Regions from separate parts of the Paenibacillus sp. FSL R5-0470 genome, predicted to be linked through region 2. Evidence: predicted binding sites of a transcription regulator. Region 2 holds the regulator's gene; the other holds the start of a gene.

Region 1 (8,121 bases), 340 kb from region 2:
ATTATCGGAATTCTGTTTGCCCGACATGCCTGTCTATTTAACCAATGAGAAAAAAGAAATCTTAGAGCTGAGTTTAAGGGATTTATTGCCTTACGCATTCAAAAATTTAGATATGTAAAAATAATACCTACCATAGTGGAATATCAAAAACACGCGTACCTGTGTTAGACAAGTACGCGTGTTTTTGTGTTTAAAAGCTTAGTCAGAACACAGAGTTCACAGACCGAACACACCGCGTAAATACGTTGTGACTTACCAAATCGCAATTCCAACCTTATCTTTTTCTTTAAGTACTACCTTTATCATTTCCAAAGCATTTCTTACCCTAAATTCAATAAATTCTTTATCATAGTCTGTATGTAGTTCTATAGTATCTAAATTATCAAGCAAAATAAGGAATTCACTTTCCAGTTTTTCTATTCCTTCATCAAATGCAAAAATATTCGTATTCTTTAAAGAATATATTAACTCACATCCGAGTTCACCAATTAAATCATTTCCCCAGAGAGTTTTTCTGCATGATTCGAAACCAAACAAATTATTATGTGGTGCGGGTACCTGCTCCTCCAAAAAATTAGTATCTACAATTATACTTCCCTTTTGAATTACACTAATTATCAAACTCATATAGTTAAAACCTCTCAATGATTATCTATAATTTTTGAAAAAAAAGCGATCCATTGAGATAAAAGGTTAACACTTCCTCTCGAGGATCGCTTGCTTTTAGTAGCTATTGTGATTTTTCATTTTAAACGAGAATTCACTATTATAAAACTCTTATAGAATAAGGTGGACTGTTTCATTTTAAATGAGAAAATTTAGTTCAAACAGTCAGAATCCCTCTAATATATCAATTTAAGCGAGAAAAAAGACTTTTGTGGTTTATACAGCATTCTTCCATACTATACATTTAATTAAATGTATTTGTAACAGGCTGTTTTGTGCATCAAGTTGAAAAAAAATCACTTACTTCTCCATTAATCTTCATATCCACTCTCGTTTCATTTTCTATAACTTAATTAAGTAAATCCCATTTATTTTTAATAATGATTCAATCGTCATAAATACCTCTCAATTCATGTTTTTTGATCTTTATTTTTGTAAAAGATAGTTAAGTTGCAATTTTGTTTTAAATCGGTAAATTAATCAACTTTTCTCACTTTTCTGTTAAAAGGGAACCCGCATAAAAAGAGCAGACCATTTCATAAGCCTACTCTCTCTTATGTTGAGCTTGTACTGCACCAAGTATCGTTTTCCATTCGTTAAACAGTGGTATAGTGTTCGATATTTTATCCAGCTGTATGATGAATTTTTTGCTTAAAAACTTTCTCCCAAAATGCTGAATAACGAAGGCCCAATCGTATTCCTTCAAACTCGGATTCAAATCGTTCTTCAATAGTATCTTTATTTTCTTTAATAATTGCTTCTATTTTATCAAGCATGTACTGTGCTTGATTTATAAATGAATAACCGTAATCTGGCTTCCAACCGTCATCCCATTCAATGAATCCTTCATTCTCTAAAATATTCAGTTCATTTTTATCTGAAAAAAGCACCAGCAAACCCGTTTTGATGTATATCTTTTCTCCATATTTCACGACAGCATTATCTGGGTATACTGATGTACTCAATATTCCGATCGAAGATTGTTGGACTGGATCATTGCTGTATACAGATTCATGAACTGAATTAGCATATGTATAGTTTTTGAGCTTTCCAGTTGGACTAAATAAAGAAACAAAAACTGTAATAATTATACTTAATGAAAATATTCTTTTCATATTACATTCCCCCTTTATTATTTCTAACGATTAGATTTTCCTTATTTTGATTAGATAATATAGAGTTAAGATAAATTGTATAATAGAAATACTCCAAGGAAGCAGAAAGAGCATTTCCACTTGATATTTTGGAAACCATTCAATAGAAACGACAACTCCATACTCACTATCACTGTCATCTTGTATTGCATTGAAAAATAAAAGAAGTAAGAGGCTGGATAGCATAGTTACCAAAAACCAAATGGCATTGTACTTTATCCTCTGAGTCCTTATAAACAAAAAAGAATTAATTAAACATAATAAAAGCGGTATGAAGTACACCTTAAATGAGATATTTAATAACTCCGTTCCCCATCCCTCTATTCTTATCTTTAAAAAATAGATTAAGATCAGATGCAGTCCAACCACCAGTAGTACATAAAGAATGGCTTGTAGTCCTGTCTTGAATGACTTCATATTTCGTCCCCCTTTTCCATTCGTTCACTTAATGCTCTAATGATATCATCACCCTTCATCGAGATTTTCTTCTTACTTCAAGCACCTATATACCCCCTTAAATTATATGGATTAATTTTAACTAAAACACTAAATATCCTTATAATGTAATTTTAGGCAATTTGAAGGCGAAAATTAATAGTAAACCCCTCTTCCGAAAGAGCGTTATAAAATTGAGGCAAAAAACAGTGAACTCAAACATAGACACGGATATGATGTTGCATCTTCCTCGGGTCTAATTGGCATGCAGATGCAAGGCGCTATGGTGATATTTTCTGTTAATCTCAAACGAATCATTAATTTGATGAAAGAATCGAAGTAAAATATAAAAGCAAAGGCGACATTTCGTTCAAAATCGAACAAAATGTCGCCTTTTTAATTTGAGGGACACTAGTGACAACCTATAATACAACTATCATAAATACAACATTATCCAAATAATCCTCTACATAAGTTTCGAATACCTTATGAAGCGTCTTAAACGCTCTCAAAGCTACGAGAGGCTACTCAATAACATTTTATTTTACTTACATCAAAGACTACGAGGCAGATTATTCCTTCTAGATTGACAGTGAGAATAAAATTGATACCATCCCAGTTATGATGTCATTCTTCAAGGATTTTATAATAGAATTCTAATTTAACATAATTCTCTAAATTTAGTTTTTTGGGTTTGATGCCCGAAGTACACAGGCACAGATAGTGGATATTTTCAAACGTCTTAAACTATATCAGATCTGCAATTCGAATAAGTCAATATCCTTAACGGAAGAGGAATCAAACATTTTAAAGCCAACAAATCGGCTCATTCTTTAACTATTTTTTATTCTTGGATGTTACTTCGTGATGCTGAGAACCAGCTGCAAAATAGTGAAGAATCGAAACCCGAATTGATTGCCCTTTAGCCTGTCATGTTATTAATAAAAAGCCGGTAAACCCTAAGTAATGGCTTGCCGACTTTCTAAGTAAAGACGTGAAACTTGCTGCAATAGCATGTATATATATACATGCTATTGCATGGTGAAGTTTTTTCTCGTTTAAACCGAACTTTTCTCATTTAAAATGAAAAATCATAAGTTTTCCCATAAAACATTTATTGGCTCTACCGTTTACCCGCAACGGCTATACCCGCAATTTCCGCAAGTCTTACAGCCCTCAATATTAATCAGCGAAGCGCCACCGCAAGAAGGACAAAGGTCACGGGAAGCAGAAGTATGGTTATGCGCGCCATGTCCGCCCTGACCATCTTCAATAGAAGCTGCCGCAGGAACACTCGCTTTCAACTCCGCTTTTAAAGCTTCATTGAAATCTTCTAGCTCCAAAGTTGCTGCAATTGGTGCAGGCAAATGATCATCATGAGCGTTATTCAGTACATGAGTCTCCAATGCCTTAGCTACAGCATCTGCAATGGATTCTACTCGATTCGCACCGAAGCCGATTGCACCTGATCCGCCGATACCTTTCAGATGTTTGATCAATAATTCTACCTTCTCACCATGATCTCCATAACGGAGGAACAAGGAGCAGACACGACCGAGTGCTTCTGCCATCGCAAAGACATCAGAACCTGCTTTACCTACATTCAGGAAGATTTCTGCCGGTGTGCCATCTAGATCATTGATAGTAATATACGCCATACCAAAAGGTGTGTTGATTTTATAGGTTGCGCCGCGCAGAACCTGCGGACGTTTCTTGTATTGTTTATCCAGCTCTTTAGTAGGAGCTTGAGGTGCTGGGCTTGCCGTTACAACATTTGCTTCAGGAGTCGTTGCAACTTCAACTGCTGGAGCTACCTCTTCTGCTGCATCTTCCTTCTTCGAGGTTTGCAGAACTTGCACATCACGGCTACCATCACGGTAGATCGTAACCCCTTTACAGCCCAGATCGAAGGCCATTTCATATAGCTCAGCCGTCTCTTCTACTGTGAAGTCAGACGGGCAGTTGGCTGTCTTGGAAATCGAGCTATCTACCCAGCGTTGAATCGCTGCTTGCGCACGAATATGATCCATAGCTGACAAATCCATCGAAGTCACGAAATAATCTGGCAGCTCTTCACCTGGATGAGCTTCAAGCCATTCTTGGGCGATTGGAACGAACTGCTCATCGTAGCCAAGGCGACTTTGACGGAAATATTTAAAAGCAAAATAAGGCTCAATACCTGTCGAGGTGCCAACCATTGTACCTGTGCTACCTGTAGGTGCTTGCGTTATCACTGTAACGTTACGCATGCCATGTTTACGGATCGCTTCACCAACCTCTGGATACGTTTCGAGCATATTTTTCATAAAGCCGCTCATTAAATATTTCTCTGTGTCAAAAGCTAGGAAGGATCCCTTCTCACCAGCAATCTCTGCAGAAGCAAGGTATGCTTCACGAGCCATAAAGCCGTAAAGCTTGTCCAGAAACGCCAAAGATTCCGGGCTACCGTAACGGATGTTCAATTTGATCATCAGCTCAGCAAGACCCATCGTTCCGAGACCCACACGGCGTTCGTTTTTCTGATTCGCTTCATTTTCCGGGAAATGATAAGGCGTCTTATCAATGACATTGTCCAAGAAACGTACGGAATAACGCGTCGTAGTCGCGAGATCTTCCCAGTCTACATCATGATTCTTCTCATCGTAGAATTTGGACAGGTTCACAGCAGACAAATTGCAGACTCCCCAGCCTGGCAGTCCTTGCTCCCCACATGGGTTCGTACAAATGATCGGATTAAAATACCAGCTGTTGGACATCTGATTGTAGTATTCCATGAACACAACGCCTGGCTCAGCGGATTTCCAAGCGGATTCAATAATGGTGCGCCACACATCACGCGCTTTAACGGTGCGATAATGAATAACGTTTTTGCCCGCAGCCTTCCACTTGTCTAGATCGCCATCCCATACATCGTTGTACTCTGGATCTGTTGTATCCGGAAATACGAGATCCCAATCCAGATTTTCTTTTACAGCCTTCATAAAGCTATTGCTCACACATACCGAAAGGTTCGCATTCGTAACTTGACCCATCGTTTGCTTCACGGTAATGAAGTCCTCCACATCTGGATGCCAGTCATTAATCATGAGCATAAGTGCACCACGACGGCTACCGCCTTGTTCAATTAATCCAGTGGTATAGCTAAACAGACCGCCCCAAGATACAGAACCACTGGAAGAACCATTAACACCTCTCACAATTGCCCGGCGTGGACGTAGAGAGGATAGGTTAATCCCTACACCGCCACCACGAGCCATAATTTCTGTCATTTCAGCCAACGTCTGCATAATGCCGCCACGGCTATCTTTTGGAGAAGGAATTACATAACAGTTGAACAGGGTTAGTTCTTCACTAGCGCCTGCACCAGCAGCAATTCGTCCACCCGGTACGAGCTTCCAATCATCCAGAATCGAACGGAATTTACCCGCCCATTCTTCTTGAAGCTCAGGCGTCTTCTCCACAGAAGCCATAGCTGTAGACAGACGATCCCACATTTCCTCTGGTGTTTTTTCTATATTAAGCGTCAGCTTTTCAACATCTGATTTCACAAGTTCGCCGCTGCGCGTCTTCACGGTTACGATTCTGCCGTTACGTTCTACGATCTCTCCGACTTCCTTCGTGGGAAACTTCGGATCATCTTTTGTTAGAACGAGTACAACATCGCCCACTTTAGCATTATTGCTGTCGGCATCCTTCCAAGCATAACGATCCAAAAATATTTTTTCACTTAGCCCTTCAAGGCGTTGCTTACGTTCCACTTTACCCAATAGAAAAACCTCCCGCAATGTAGTAAATATTAGTTCCAGTTCAGGTGTGGGCGTACATTTTGTGACCCACAACAAAAACTTCCTTACACTTATCTTCCGTCTTACGGGTGTATGTAGGAAGTTCATCTTGTCAATAACAAATAGCAGCTACGCACTTTAAAAAAATAACATTTTCATGCTTTTGTCACAATATATTGTGTGCGTCAGCTTTTAAACTATACCACATATTGTATCGAAGGTCTTTTTCGAAAATAGAGTTAAGCAGCCGAAATATCGCAAACCTTGCCGCGTTTTCTCGCTTTTACTCTCTTTTTTAAAGGCTATCAAGAAAAATAGAAGGTTATGAATTCTCTTGTTTAAGAGCATACTACTCCTACGAATGATGATATGAAATAGCACCTGAGGAGGCTGTACCATGACGCAATTATTCCGTAATTCTCTACCTCACAAAGGTGGAAAGTCAGCGCCTATACTGCCTGTTCCTCTTTCTTTTGACCGGAATTGGCTGCAGGATCTAGAACTCAAACTAGATAAAGGTGGTCCATGGGGAGACTACCGTCTGTCCAAGCTTGCTGTGCAAGGTGAACAAACGGGTCTAGTAACCAGCTTCGATGAGCTGCAATGCATGAAGCATTTATCCGGATTATCCCCGCTTCCTCATCAGCTCGATACCGCGCATAAGGTTTTGTTTGAGATGTCGGGCCGCGCGATTCTTGCAGATGAGGTTGGACTAGGAAAGACGATTGAAGCAGGACTTGTACTCAAGGAATATCTTGTCCGCGGTCTAGTCTCTAAAGTGCTTATTCTGGTACCCGCTTCCCTCGTATTGCAGTGGGTCCGCGAGCTGAATGCCAAGTTTGGCATCTCTGCTGTTGCACAGAAAAAAGCATATTCCTGGGGGAATGCGATTGTCGTCGCATCTATGGATACCGCGAAGCGCGATCCTCATAAAGAGATGCTGCTGGAAAATGAATATGACATGTTGATTATTGATGAAGCGCATAAGCTGAAGAACAAGAAATCGACCAATTATCTATTTGTACAGCAATTACGCAAAAAATATTGCCTGCTCCTAACCGCTACTCCCGTTCAGAATGATCTGGGCGAGCTATTTAATTTGATCACTTTACTGAAACCGGGGCAACTAGGAAATCAGGGTGATTTTGCTTCGAATTTCGTCGTTGATAAACGCCAACCTAAGAATGAAGGTCAGCTAAGGGACGAGCTATCGAAGGTGATGATCCGCAATCGGCGTGGCGAAGGTCCAGTTAATTTTACGAAACGAAAAGTCCGTAATATTCCGCTAGTTCTTTCACAGGAAGAGAGAGTATTATATGACGCTGTCACTTCTTTTGTTAAAGATCAGTATCAGGAATCAGGCGGCAATCTTAGCAGCATGCTTTCCTTGGTAACGCTTCAGCGTGAGGTGTGCAGCAGTAGGGATGCCGTCTTCATCACTTTAGTTAATCTGATCAAGAAGCTGCCTGCTGATTCGCCGAAACGCGATCGGATGATGGAGCTATTGCAGACACTTCGTACGGTTAAGACCAATACCAAAGCCGAAACAACACTATCTCTCATTCAAGAAATGAATGAAAAGGTCATCGTTTTTACAGAGTATCGCGCGACTCAAGAATATTTGCTTCAGTATTTCCGCGAACATGGGCTAATGTGTGTTTCTTATTCCGGCGGGATGAATCGTGGTAAAAAGGACTGGATGATGGACCTCTTCCGCGGTCGTGCTCAAGTCATGATCGCTACTGAGGCGGGTGGTGAGGGCATTAACCTGCAGTTCTGTCACCACATGATCAACTTCGATCTGCCTTGGAATCCCATGAGAGTAGAACAACGGATTGGGCGGGTGCACCGGTTAGGTCAGGAAAATGACGTGGTTATCTATAATTTGTCCACACAAGGTACGATTGAAGAACATATCCTTCATCTGCTACACGAGAAGATCAATATGTTCGAAATGGTCATTGGCGGGCTGGATGTGATTCTGGAGCGTTTTGAGAAGAAAGAATCACTGGAGAAAAGTTTATACAAAATCATGCTCGAATCCCGCTCCGATGAAGAGCTGCGACATGAGTTAGATCATA
Region 2 (8,121 bases):
ATTTGCTGGATCCGACGGAAGCTAATCAGAACCTAAACGATCTCGCTACGAAATACGGCTTGCCAAGATTGTCACCTGATGAAGATGTATTTGGTAAAGGCGCAAAATATAAGATTCCTGAGCTTGAAATCTTAGGAAATCACGTCGCACGTAAGAGTGCTGCGGTACTTGGCATCGCCCAGAAACAACAGCAGGAATTGATCGAAACGGCGATGACAGGACTGTTCGAGGATCTCGAAATGCCATTATCACGTATTCTTGCGGATATGGAGAAACAGGGGATTGCAGTCAATGAAGGAGATCTTAAAGAGTTAGGAAAAGAATTCGAAGCTCAGATTTCAAAGCTGGTCACCGAAATTTATGAAATTTGTGGCACAGAGTTTAATTTGAATTCACCAAAGCAGTTGGGCGAGATCTTATTTGTAAAACTGGGTCTTCCTGTCGTCAAGAAGACGAAGACCGGATATTCAACAGACGCAGAGGTGCTGGAAAAGTTAGCACCGTATCACGATGTGGTACGTTTGATTCTACAATATCGCACGATTGCCAAATTGCAATCCACCTATGTAGAGGGGCTGCTCAAGGAAATTTCCCCGAAAACAGGGAAGGTGCATACATTCTATCGGCAGACGATTGCTGCGACAGGACGTCTTAGCAGCCAATTTCCGAACCTGCAGAACATTCCAATCCGCTTAGAAGAAGGACGTAAAATCCGTAAAGTGTTTGTTCCATCCGAACCGGGCTGGTCCATTCTGGCGGCGGACTATTCGCAGATTGAACTACGGGTACTTGCGCACATCTCCGGTGATGAGCGGATGAAGGAAGCTTTTCTCCATGATATGGATATTCACACGAAGACAGCGATGGATGTATTTGGAGTTACCGCCGATCAGGTTGATAGCAATATGCGTCGTGCTGCTAAAGCCGTTAACTTTGGTATCGTGTACGGAATCAGTGATTATGGTCTGTCGCAGAACTTGAATATTCCTCGCAAAGAAGCCGCTCAATTTATTGAGCAGTATTTCGAGGTATACCAAGGTGTACGTCGATATATGGATGATATCGTAGTTGATGCAAGGAAACATGGTTATGTAACCACGCTGCTGGAACGCCGTCGTTACTTGCCTGAGATTAATGCGAAGAACTTTAATTTACGTTCTTTTGCGGAACGTACAGCAATGAATACACCTATACAAGGAACTGCCGCTGATATTATTAAGCTGGCGATGGTGCATATGGACAAGGCGCTATTTGAGCGTGGGCTAAAGAGCCGTATGTTGCTTCAGGTACACGATGAGCTTGTATTCGAGGTGCCAGAGGATGAAATGGAGCTCATGAAGACGCTTTTGCCGGAAGTAATGGGTGGAGCATTGCAGTTATCGGTGCCGCTTAAAGCAGAGGTAAGTTTTGGTAGCAACTGGTACGAAGCGAAATAGGCTCCCTTTAAGGTGTGCATATCAGCTATAATGTAGTTGAGGTGAAGACATCATGCCGGAATTACCGGAAGTAGAGACAGTCAAGAGAACACTGAATGATTTAGTTAATGGAAAGCAGATAGAGAGTGTAACCGTCCGGTTGGCCCGGATTATTCAGCGGCCGGATGATATTCAGGCTTTTGCCAACCTGCTCGCAGGTCATAGCATTGTTAATGTTGAACGAAGAGGGAAATTTTTGCGCATCGTGTTAGACGGTTTGGTGCTGGTATCTCATTTACGGATGGAGGGCCGTTACGGACTTTTTTCGAACGAAGATCCACTGGACAAGCATACGCATGTGATATTCCATTTTACCGATGGCACTGAGCTGCGTTACACGGATGTTCGTCAGTTTGGTACAATGCATCTTTTTCAGATTGGTGAAGACCTCCAGCTGCCTCCTCTTAATAAGCTAGGACAGGAGCCGCTGGAGCCATCCTTTACGCCGGAGAGGTTTAAGCAGATTGTATCAGGCAAAAACACAAAAATTAAATCGCTGCTGCTGAATCAGGAATATATCGTCGGCATAGGTAATATTTATGTAGATGAGTCGTTACATCGTGCAGGGATACATCCTGAAGTCAGCGCCAAAGATCTTTCGGATGAGCAACTTGATCAGCTGCATCACGCTATTGTCAGTACGCTGACGGAAGCGGTAAACGCTGGTGGTTCGTCTGTAAAATCATATGTGAATGGTCAAGGTGAGAGCGGCACTTATCAGCAACAGCTGTTGATTTACGGTCGTAAAGATCAGCCGTGTAACCACTGTGGAACGATGATTGAGAAAACGGTTGTAGGTGGCCGCGGCACGCATTATTGTCCAAGCTGTCAGCGTAAGGTTGAAAACTGAAGAAGTAATTAGGTTGGCACCCACTACTTGTCCCGCCCATATACTGTGTGAAGAATGCTTAATAGAGAACGGAAGCTGAATGAAGTGTATTCTTCAGTGTTCCGGTTCTTCACAGGAGGGATTGCGGGTGCTCAGCCCATTTTTTTCACTAATATTACTAGCTTTTGCTTTGAGTTTGGATGGTTTTGGCGTTGGTATTACATATGGACTGCGTAAAATGAAAATACCATTGCTCTCCATTCTGATTATCTCGCTTTGTTCGGGGGTAGTTATCTGTGTATCTATGCAAGTGGGTGTTCTGCTTGCTAAGGTAGTGTCTCCACATGCAGCTTCTGAGGTTGGCGCTGTTATACTCGTGCTAATGGGGTGCTGGTCGCTCGTCCAGATGTTAATGCAGAAAGAGAAGGAACAGACAGGTGAGCGTAAAGTAGGTAGTGAAGAAAATGTGCTATCCACAGAAGCTCGGGCAGAGGTAGCTGTTGATACTGAAGATGTTGTAGAACAGGTTACCATGGCTCCTGAGCAGGCAAAGTCGGCTGTCTTTTCCCTTGAGTTACGACGATTGGGGATTGTTGTACAGATCTTACGTACTCCGTCTTCTGCAGATATGGATGATTCCGGGAGTATTTCTTCGATGGAGGCTATGCTGCTCGGGATTGCCCTCTCTCTAGATGCTTTTGGAGCTGGACTTGGCGCAGCATTGCTGGGGTTCAATCCGATATGGACATCACTTACAATTGCTCTGTTTAGTGGTACATTTCTATTGCTGGGCATGAAGACTGGATTAAGATTCGCCGGGAACTACTGGATGAAGCATGCTGCTGCACTACCCGCGTTATTATTAATTACAATGGGAATACTGAAGCTATTATGAGGTGAGTACATGATTATTGGCTTAACCGGAGGCATTGCATCCGGAAAAAGCACGGTGTCCGCACTGCTTGTGAGCAAGGGAGCGAGGCTGGTTGACGCGGATGTGATCGCCAGAGAAGTTATGCTCCCCGGTCATGAGGTGCTGGCTGCGGCTGTGAAACAATTCGGAAGCGAGATCCTCTCTTCGGATGGCACACTGAATAGGGGCAAGCTGGGGGACATTGTATTTCAAAACCCGGCGGCCCTGCAAGCCCTGAACAATCTGACGCATCCCGCAATCCGGCGGGAGATTAAAGAACGTATGAACAGCATGGAGGAAGAAGATCCAAAGAAGTTAACAATTGTGGATATCCCTCTTCTTTTCGAATCAGGACTCGAGAGCATGTTCCATGAAATACTGGTGGTTTACGTGCCTCGTGAAGTGCAAATCGCTCGATTAATGGAACGTAACGGACTTTCTATAGAACAAGCAGAAGCACGCTTAAATGCACAGATGGATATTGAAGCGAAGCGTAACAAAGCGGACTATATCATTGACAACAGTGGCGAACTTGCGCACACTGAGCAACAGGTTGCTGTTCTTTGGGACAGGCTGGGCTTATCATGAAATGGTTACGTAAAAAAAGAGTCCTTCTTCTGTTATTCATTGGTTTTACTGCGATATTGTTTCTGAGTACGAACTGGATGTCCTGGTTTTATCCGATCCATTATAAAGATGAGATCCGTAAGCACAGCGTTACGTACGATATTGACCCATTTCTAGTGGCTTCGATTATCCGAGTGGAAACGAACTTCAAAACTGGACGAGAATCCAGAAAAGGTGCTATAGGTTTAATGCAGCTTATGCCGGATACCGCCAAATGGGCCCTTGAAAAGGCCAAGCTTCCTGATGTTTCTATGGAGGAGCTAAAGCATGAACCATCAGCAAATATTGAATTAGGTACCTGGTATCTTTCAACATTATCCCGTCAATTCGAAGGTAAACCTACAGCGGTTATCGCTGCATATAATGCTGGACCGGGTAAAGTTCAAAAATGGCTGGATGAGGGGATCTGGGATGGAACGGATGCTACGATTAAGGATATTCCGTTTGGTGAAACCCGCCATTATGTACAGCGCGTCAACTATTACTATGATCAGTACACGGATATTTACAACGAATTCTAAAACCGTGTTATGTATAAAAAGAAGCATTAAACGATCTTGCGATCGTTTAATACTTCTTCAGTAAGCTTATGTGGACAGGTTATTTGTATTGACCTGCCAATTGTTGTTCTGCCAGGGTTACAAGACGTTTAGTGATGTAACCACCGATCGAACCATTTTCATAAGAAGTTTTATTGCCTTGGTAACCATCTGGGGAAAGCGTGATTCCGAGTTCTTGGGCAACTTCATATTTAAGTTGTTCCAAAGCACCACGGGAATTTGGAGCTACAAGGTTATTGGAGCTGTTGTTTTGGCTCATTGCTGTTCACCTCCTCTGTTGGTAACTGTATTATGTGCCGGACTTGCCATAATCATTACAATAAAAAAACGGTGATTTCTGGAAAAAATGAAATAGCCCTTTAAAAGCCGGATGTTTAACATACCGGGACTAAAAACATTATGTAATAGGAAGTGATGAAGCTTATGAAATGCCCTTACTGCGATCACACAAATACTAAAGTGCTCGACTCGCGACCAGCGAATGAGAATAAGTCCATCCGCCGCAGGCGTGAATGTGAGCGTTGCAGCAAACGGTTTACAACCTTTGAAATGATCGAGGAAACACCGTTAATCGTGATCAAAAAAGACGGCAGCCGCGAGGAGTTCAGCCGTGATAAAATACTGCGTGGTCTTATCCGTGCTTGCGAGAAACGCCCCGTCTCTGTAGAACGTCTAGAGAAGATCGTCTCTGAGGTAGAGAAATCCCTACGCGGTATCGCCGTAGCTGAGGTGGAGAGCCAACAGATCGGTGAGTTGGTTATGGAGCAGCTCTATCCAGTAGATGAAGTCGCCTACGTTCGCTTTGCTTCCGTATACCGCCAGTTTAAGGACATTAACATGTTTATGAAGGAACTGAAGGGTCTGCTATCTAAGAGCACTGGGGATCTGGACAGATTGTAGAGTTGTGGCTAGTCTAATGACTAAAAAAAGTGTTGACAGCGAAGGCGATTTTTTATATTATATAGGAGTCGCCTACGGCGCTTGGATTTGTCAGAATGACTTAAATACACCGAACTGAATTTTAGAATGTGTGATTACATACATCTGAAAATTACGTTTGGGGCCATAGCTCAGCTGGGAGAGCGCATCGCTGGCAGCGATGAGGTCAGGGGTTCGATCCCCCTTGGCTCCACCAAACATCATATGGACTCTTAGCTCAGTTGGTAGAGCAGTAGACTCTTAATCTATTTGTCCAGGGTTCGAGCCCCTGAGAGTCCATCCTAAAGAAACGGCAGAAATGCCGTTTTTTTTGTTGTTCAGGAAGCGGAGTGACGATTTATTTGGTTTTGATCGTGGTATAGTTTGGGTAGATAAATCGTACAATGCAAAGACAGCCGTGCGGAAACACGGCTCCCAGTGCAATAGCCGCTTTTAAGGGCGGCGGCTTTCAGGTTTTACGGGCAGAAATAGACCGCATCCTTTGGACTAGGGCGGTCTATTTCTTTTTGAGGTAATTCAGAAGCTCAATGCTAAAAAGGTAGAATAAGTTGAAATGCAGGCTCTCCAGACCTATATTCCTGTTTGGCGCAAGGTATTTAAGAAAGCTTCTACTGCTAAAAAGAAAATGATGCTTAGTACGATCATTGAGTGTGTTAGGGTTTACCGAGATTCAGTAGAACTGACGTTAAAATTGAACATTAGCTCGTTTTTAGCGACTTCAAGTGTAAGTAGTCTAAAAGGTAATGATTATGATTTGAAGGCTGGCGAGCAAGTGCATGGCATTCATTATGGAAATCAGTTTTCAGGCATTTTCCAGCCTAATTCATCATCCCACACGGCATCGATATCATCCAGGTGAACATGCCATTCACCACCGTCTACTTTTCTACGTATCTCGGTCAAACATTTCAACCAATGAAATAAATCGTTCAGCAAATCTTCAATCTGATCCGTCATGGACAGCTTGGTAGCGCCAGCGAAGATCTCCGTTGATCTGGACGAATCGAATTTGTACACTATGAAAGACTCCGCCCGGTCTTTCCCTTCAAAATCCTGATCATAACGTTGGACAATGGCTGTGATAGCTTGTTGTTCGCTTTCTGTTAGGACGTATTCCCTCGTGCATGTGTAATAAATAGAAACACTGATAAGTCATTCCCCCCCAAACATAGAAATGGATGCGATATCCAGTTCCTGTTTATTACCCTCCAAAAGTCGAAAGCAAACTAGGCCAAACCTGCATTCTGGCGCCGCATGAAGGACAATTCATTTCCCCGGCCAAATACGGCAATTGGTTCAAAAAAGAGGAATCGCCCAGCTGATCGGCTCGCTCCGCCAGTATTTGATGTTCCGCTTCAACGAATGCCTCAACGGGAGTAACCTCATGTGCGGCCTGAAGGGGTTCGAATACCGGATCTTCCGCGAATGCTTGTATACGACCGCCTTCTCCGCTCGGCCACAAGTAAGCCTCTTGATTACATGCTCCGCAAACGGCCACATATTCGTCGCCAGCCGTAAAATTCAGAAACATGTTTGCCACGCTCTGGGATTCCCGATAAGCCGCGTCGGCAATGAGAACATATCTTTTTTCGGTATCGCTGCTTATTTCTTGTTTGGCGTAGGCCAACATCTCTGCAACAAGCGAAGCAAGCTCCGCTATCGCTTTTAAGTAAGATTGGTACATCTTCGCGCAAACCTCGTTTCCCGCTTCAGCAGCGAGTTCGTTCCAATCCGAGGGATACGGCTCAGATCTTGTTTTGTCATGACACGACTCGATAATCCCGCAAGTGATGTAGATTTCATGGCGCACTTCCATATTTTTTGATGCGAGAGCAAGTTTGGCCAGATAAGGTACTGCCGCGTAAGTGACGGTATAGATCGTATTTTGGTGATATAAGTGCTCCTGGAATAGCTCGTCGAAAACTTCTTTATCGAAATCAAGCATCAGACGCTCCAACAGTTCAGGTACCATTTCGCCCGACTCGTAAGGACCGGTTAGCTTGCCCCACAGTTCGCTGTTTAATTGTAACAAGAGGAATCACTCCCATTCCTATTCAAGTGGATACATTTTCTATATTATCCTATAAGATCGGCGGGTCCTGAATAGGGCAACGGATATACTCCCCCTCGAGAATAGGGCTTAAAGCCTAGGACGATTCCCCTTAATTCCACATCAAATGCCAAGATTTGTTCATGGGTCTAGTCGTTTTAGACTCCCGTGACGGGTAGACGGAGAATGTGCAGGGCGTAGCGTATCCCCCTAGGCTCTATTTCCATAACATGAAGAAAAGCCAATTCTACTGAAATGGCTTTTTTTCTTTTTCACTACTCTTCGAAAGGATCACGATTTTGTACTATTAATTAGCATGAGATATGACAGAAATGTTGGCATGCTTGATTCACCTTAGAAGGCCGAATGTCCACATTTGTATATGTATTGTAAAGACAAGTATATCGATGAAACGAATGCCCCTACTTATAATAAAATTGCTGCAGCAGTTGAGCATGGAGGGTCATGCGATAAGCTGGAGTAAAATTCGAGCTAATAAACAACGGGGGGGATCTTAGTGCGTTTACGGTATAGGAATATTTTTTTAGTGTTCTTTGTTACCGCTTTCATTTTAGTTGCCGTTTCATCGGAGAAGTCCGACGCCGCAACAGGTAATCTGGCTTTAGGAAAGACGGCTTATTCGTCGTCGAACGAAGTAGACTTTTTCGGGCCTGAGAAAGCGGTCGACGGTGGCAATCGGGATGCAAGCCGCTGGTCTTCGGAAAGAA

The links. Region 2 encodes NrdR, which represses ribonucleotide reductase genes. Its sites were predicted from a motif close to AACACNATATATNGTGTT; they were not measured.
Region 1: a site for NrdR is predicted at 6,206-6,223, ahead of MKY99_RS10475 (adenosylcobalamin-dependent ribonucleoside-diphosphate reductase). Genes of this name have one in related genera too.

Annotation. Positions count from the first base shown of each region.
Region 1 is NZ_CP150238.1:2,434,234-2,442,354, reverse strand. Features, by position in the region: gene MKY99_RS10500 (cytidine deaminase) at 1-118, shown strand, start outside; gene MKY99_RS10495 (hypothetical protein) at 253-627, opposite strand; gene MKY99_RS10490 (hypothetical protein) at 1,290-1,781, opposite strand; gene MKY99_RS10485 (hypothetical protein) at 1,812-2,237, opposite strand; partial or broken gene MKY99_RS10480 (IS5/IS1182 family transposase) at 2,434-2,598, shown strand; gene MKY99_RS10475 (adenosylcobalamin-dependent ribonucleoside-diphosphate reductase) at 3,386-6,022, opposite strand; gene MKY99_RS10470 (SNF2-related protein) at 6,438-8,121, shown strand, end outside.
Region 2 is NZ_CP150238.1:2,097,170-2,105,290, forward strand. Features, by position in the region: gene polA (DNA polymerase I) at 1-1,436, shown strand, start outside; gene mutM (DNA-formamidopyrimidine glycosylase) at 1,489-2,325, shown strand; gene MKY99_RS09030 (MntP/YtaF family protein) at 2,453-3,199, shown strand; gene coaE (dephospho-CoA kinase) at 3,209-3,805, shown strand; gene MKY99_RS09040 (lytic transglycosylase domain-containing protein) at 3,802-4,365, shown strand; gene MKY99_RS09045 (alpha/beta-type small acid-soluble spore protein) at 4,445-4,663, opposite strand; gene nrdR (transcriptional regulator NrdR) at 4,828-5,304, shown strand; tRNA gene MKY99_RS09055 (tRNA-Ala) at 5,464-5,539, shown strand; tRNA gene MKY99_RS09060 (tRNA-Lys) at 5,550-5,622, shown strand; gene MKY99_RS09065 (hypothetical protein) at 6,139-6,360, opposite strand; gene MKY99_RS09070 (hypothetical protein) at 6,545-7,375, opposite strand; gene MKY99_RS09075 (discoidin domain-containing protein) at 7,911-8,121, shown strand, end outside.